Regions from separate parts of the Citricoccus sp. genome, predicted to be linked through region 1. Evidence: riboswitches for the same ligand, from Rfam matches in the RefSeq annotation. Region 1 holds a riboswitch; the other holds the start of a gene.
What was found. A riboswitch is a leader RNA that binds a small molecule or an ion and turns the genes downstream of it on or off. The one in region 1 is predicted to bind S-adenosylmethionine.
Positions count from the first base shown of each region.

Region 2: it holds a riboswitch for S-adenosylmethionine, as region 1 does, so the genes downstream of both, PLJ28_RS11865 (O-acetylhomoserine aminocarboxypropyltransferase/cysteine synthase family protein) here and PLJ28_RS09240 (AMP-binding protein) in region 1, are expected to answer to the same signal.

Region 1 is NZ_DAOMPX010000023.1:44,320-46,517, forward strand. Features, by position in the region: gene PLJ28_RS09240 (AMP-binding protein) at 1-1,224, opposite strand, end outside; SAM riboswitch class I at 1,237-1,359, opposite strand; gene PLJ28_RS09245 (cation:proton antiporter) at 1,473-2,198, shown strand, end outside.
Region 2 is NZ_DAOMPX010000040.1:10,442-12,639, forward strand. Features, by position in the region: gene PLJ28_RS11865 (O-acetylhomoserine aminocarboxypropyltransferase/cysteine synthase family protein) at 1-1,320, opposite strand, end outside; SAM riboswitch class I at 1,326-1,437, opposite strand; gene PLJ28_RS11870 (ABC transporter substrate-binding protein) at 1,627-2,198, opposite strand, start outside.

The sequences.
Region 1 (2,198 bases):
CAGCGACCGGACCAGGGTGGGAGCGGTGTAGTAGGAGGTGACGCCGTAGCGCTCGATGACCTCGAAGTGCCGGCCCGGGTGCGGGGCGTTCGGCACGCCCTCGTAGATGACCTCGGTGACGCCGTTGGACAGCGGTCCGTAGATCTCGTAGGTGTGCGCGGTGACCCAGGCGAGATCGGCGGTGCACCAGTGCACGTCCTTCTCCCGCTCGGACACGTCCGGATGGGAGAACAGGTAGTCGTAGGACCAGGAGGCCTGGGTGAGGTAGCCGCCCGAGGTGTGCACGAGGCCCTTGGGCTGTCCGGTGGTGCCCGAGGTGTACATGATGAACAGCGGGGTCTCGGCGTCGAAGTACTCCGGGGTGTGGGTCTCCGGCTGGCGGTCCACGATCTCGTGCCACCACACGTCCCGGCCCTCGGTCCAGCTGATCTGGCCCGGGCCGTCCCCGACCTCGGTGTGGCCGGTGCGGTTGAGCACCAGCACGTGCTCGATCTGGTTCTGGCCGGAGACGGCCTCGTCCGCGTTGTCCTTGACGGGCACGGCCTGGCCGCGGCGGTACTGGCCCTCTGAGGTGACCAGCAGCTTCGCGCCGGTGTCCTCCACGCGGAAGCGCAGCGCCTCGGCGGAGAAGCCGCCGAACACCAGCGAGTGCACCGCGCCGATCCGCGCGCAGGCCAGGGTGATGACGATCGTCTCCACGAGCACCGGCAGGTAGACCACCACGCGGTCGCCCTTGCCGATGCCCAGTTCGAGCAGGGCGTTGGCGGCCTGGCTGACCTTGCGCTGGAGCTGGGCGTAGGTCACGGCGCGGCGGTCACCGGGTTCGCCCTCGAAGTACAGGGCCACCTTCTCCCCGCGGCCGGCGGCCACATGCCGGTCCACGCAGTTCACCGCGACGTTCAACCGGCCGCCCTCGAACCAGCGGATCTCCGGGCCGCGCTCGGCGGCCGGGTCGGCAGGGGTCCAGGAGTGGGTGGTGTGCCAGGGCGTCTCCCACTCGAGGCGCCGCGCGGCGGCATCCCAGAACGCGAGCCGGTCCTCCTCGCGCACGGGCCGGCCGTCCCCGAGCCCGCCGTGCAACAGGCCCGCGGGCCGGCCCGGGTGGACGGAAGGATCGGCGGCGTCCACGACGTCGGCCGGCAGCGGGCCGGGCAGGGCACCGGGGGCGTGGGCGGGGGTGTCGCGCGCGGTGGCGGTGGGAGCGGCGTGCGGGGCAACAGACAAGACAGAACCTTCTTTCCATCGAATCTGGCAGTAGCACCTGGTCCGGTCCTTGCAGTGCCGGGAGGGCACCCCAGGACCATGGACGGGTTGCTGCGGCGTCACGGAGCCAGATCTCTCAGCCGCTCGGGATGGTCGCCTCCACTCTACGACCGGTCCTGTCCGCGGAGCGAAACGGGTGAAGCAGTGCTACGCACCGGCCTGATGCCCTAGTTTTGACGTGCACCGACGCCGACGGACAGGGACTGCACATGGAGGACATCGCACTGCTGGCCGTGGCCGGTGTCCTGATCATCGTGCTGGTCTCGCTGTTCGCGCCCCGGTTAGGCGTCGCGGCGCCGATCCTGCTCGTCCTGGTGGGCATCGGCTGCAGCATGATCCCCGGGGCGCCCCAGATCCTGCTGGACCCGGAATGGATCCTCATGATCGCGCTGCCGCCGATCCTCTACTCGGCGGCGGTCAACGTCCCCATCACGGACTTCCGCCGGGACCTCGGCACCATCAGCGCCCTGTCCGTGTTCCTGGTGATCGCCTCCGCCTTCGCCACGGGGTGGCTGATCTGGTGGCTGCTGCCGGACATCGATCTCGCGGCCGCAGTGGCCCTGGGGGCGGTCATCAGCCCGCCGGATGCCGTCGCGGCCACCTCGATCGGCAAGAGACTGGGCCTGCCGCCCCGGCTGGTGATGATCCTGGAGGGGGAGGGCCTGGTCAACGACGCCACCGCGCTGGTCATGCTCCGCACCGCCATCGCGGCCACCGCCGGCGCCGTGACCTTCTGGGGTGCCATCGGTGACTTCGCCTACGCCGTCAGCGCCGGGATCGTCCTCGGTCTCCTCGTGGGCGCCGGGACCGTCTGGTTCCGGTCCAGGATCCGGCAGCAGCCCGTCCTCACCACGGCGATCTCCCTGACCGTGCCGTTCCTGGCGTACATGCCCGCGGAGAACCTGCACGCCTCGGGCGTCATCGCCGTGGTCACT
Region 2 (2,198 bases), on a different contig from region 1:
CTCCCCGGCCAGGGCGGAGGTCGGCACGGTGGCCGGTACCGAGACCGGCACGGTGGCCAGCGCGCGGTCGAGGTCCGCGACCAGGTCCTGCGGACACTCCAGTCCGATGGACAGCCGGATCGTGGTCTCGCCGATCCCCGCGGCCTCGCGGCGGTCCGGGGCGAGGCGACAGTGGGTCATGGTGGCGGGATGACAGACCAACGAGCGCACGTCGCCCACGTTGGCCACGAGCTGGAACAGCTCCAGCGCGTCGATGAACGGGCCCACGGCCTCCGGTCCGGCCGCCAGGTCGAAGGAGAACACCGAGCCGGTGCCGTGCGGGAAGTCCCGCGCGGCGAGGGCGGCACTGGGGTGCCCGGGGATCCCCGGGTGGTGGACGCGCCCGACGGCGGGGTGCCCGGCCAGGTGCTCGGCCACCGTGAGGGCGGTGGTCCCGTGCCGGGCGATGCGGACCTCGAGGGTCTCCAGGCCCTGGATGAACTGCGCGGCGCTGGCCGGGGCGAGGGTCGGGCCGAGGTCGTGCAGGAACTTGCTGCGGGCCAGCGCGAGGTACGCGCCGCGGCCGTGCCGGTCGACGAGCGTCTGCCCGCCGTAGCGAGCCTTGGGCCGGGCCAGTTGTGGCCACCGTTCCGGGGCCGCGCCGTAGTCGAAGGTCCCCCCGTCCACGATCGCCCCACCGAGCACCGTGCCGTGCCCGCCGAGGAACTTCGTGGCCGAGTGCACCACCACGTCAGCGCCGTGCTCCAGTGGCCGGTACAGGGCCGGCGTGGCCAGCGTGCTGTCCACGATCACCGGCACGCCGGCGCCGTGGGCGATGTCCGCCAGCGCCGGCAGGTCCGGCAGGGTGGCCAGCGGGTTGGTGATGGCCTCGAGGAAGAACGCGCGGGTGTCCGGCCGGATCGCCGCGGCCCACGCCACCGGGTCCGCGGGGTCGGCGAACGTGACCTCAATGCCGAAGTCGGCGAAGGTGTCCGTCAGCAGGTCCACCGTCCCGCCGTAGAGCTGACTGGAGGCGACCAGGTGCTTGCCGGCGTGGAGCAGGGTCAGCAGGGACAGGGCGACGGCGGCCTGGCCGGTCGCGGTGCCGATGGCCCCGATCCCGCCCTCCAGGGCCGCCAGCCGGTTCTCGAACACGGCCACGGTCGGGTTGCCCGTGCGGCTGTAGGTGAAGCCCGGGGTCTCCAGCCGGAACATCGAGGCGGCCGTGGCGTGGTCCGGGAAGCGGTAGGCCGCCGTCTGGTGGATGGGCACGGCCACCGGCCAGTAGGGGGCCTCGGGCTCGTAGCCGGCGTGGATCTGTTCCGTGGCGTGATGATTCATTTGATCCTCCATCGATCCTGGCGGTAGCACCGTGCCGGCCGGTCCCGGTGTCCCGGGTCGGTTGGCTGGTTGCTGCGGCGTCGTCGAGCCAGATCTCTCGGCCGCTCTGGATGGTGTGGTGGGCCAATCCCACTCGATGGACCCGGTGGGAGTCCAGCGGCGGGCGGGCAGGTGCGTCACAAAACCGCACGTCGGGACATCTTCGGGCCGGACGGTCGCGTCGGCCGCTGCGGCCGGCGTCGGGACCGGGTTTGTGACAGGTTGTGACGGGGCCGGGAGGTGTCGGCCGGTCCGCCCACCGGCCGCTCAGTCCTTCAGTCCGGGTGGGTTCAGCGCGGAGGCGTCGATTCCCTCCTCGGCCAGACCCCACTGCTGGAGGATCTGCCCGTACACTCCGGTTTCAATCAAGTGGTCCAGTCCTGACTGGGCGGCCTCACCCAGCCCCGTGCCCTTCTGCACGGCCACCGAGATGTGCGCAGTGTCGGGCCAGCCGCCGGCCACCAGTCCGACCAGCCGGGTCTGTCCCGTCTGGGCGGCCTTGTAGGCACCGGTCGAGTTGGGACCGAAGGTGGCGTCGGCCCGGCCGGCCTGCAGCGCGAGGCCGGCGGCGGAGTCGTCCTCGTAGTACTGCAGGTCCACCGGATCCAGTCCGGCCTTTCGGTTCTGCCGATCCCACGCCATCAGAACTTTCTCCTGGTTGGTGCCGGACCCCACGATGACCCTCAGACCCGCCACGTCCTTCGCCTCGGTGATCTGTTGGATGTCCGAGTCCGAGGTTACGTAGAACCCGAGCTTGTCCTCGCGGTAACTGGCCATGTCGTACTTCTGCTTGCGCTCGTCCGTCACCGTGACGTTGGAGATGACGGCCTCGTACTTGC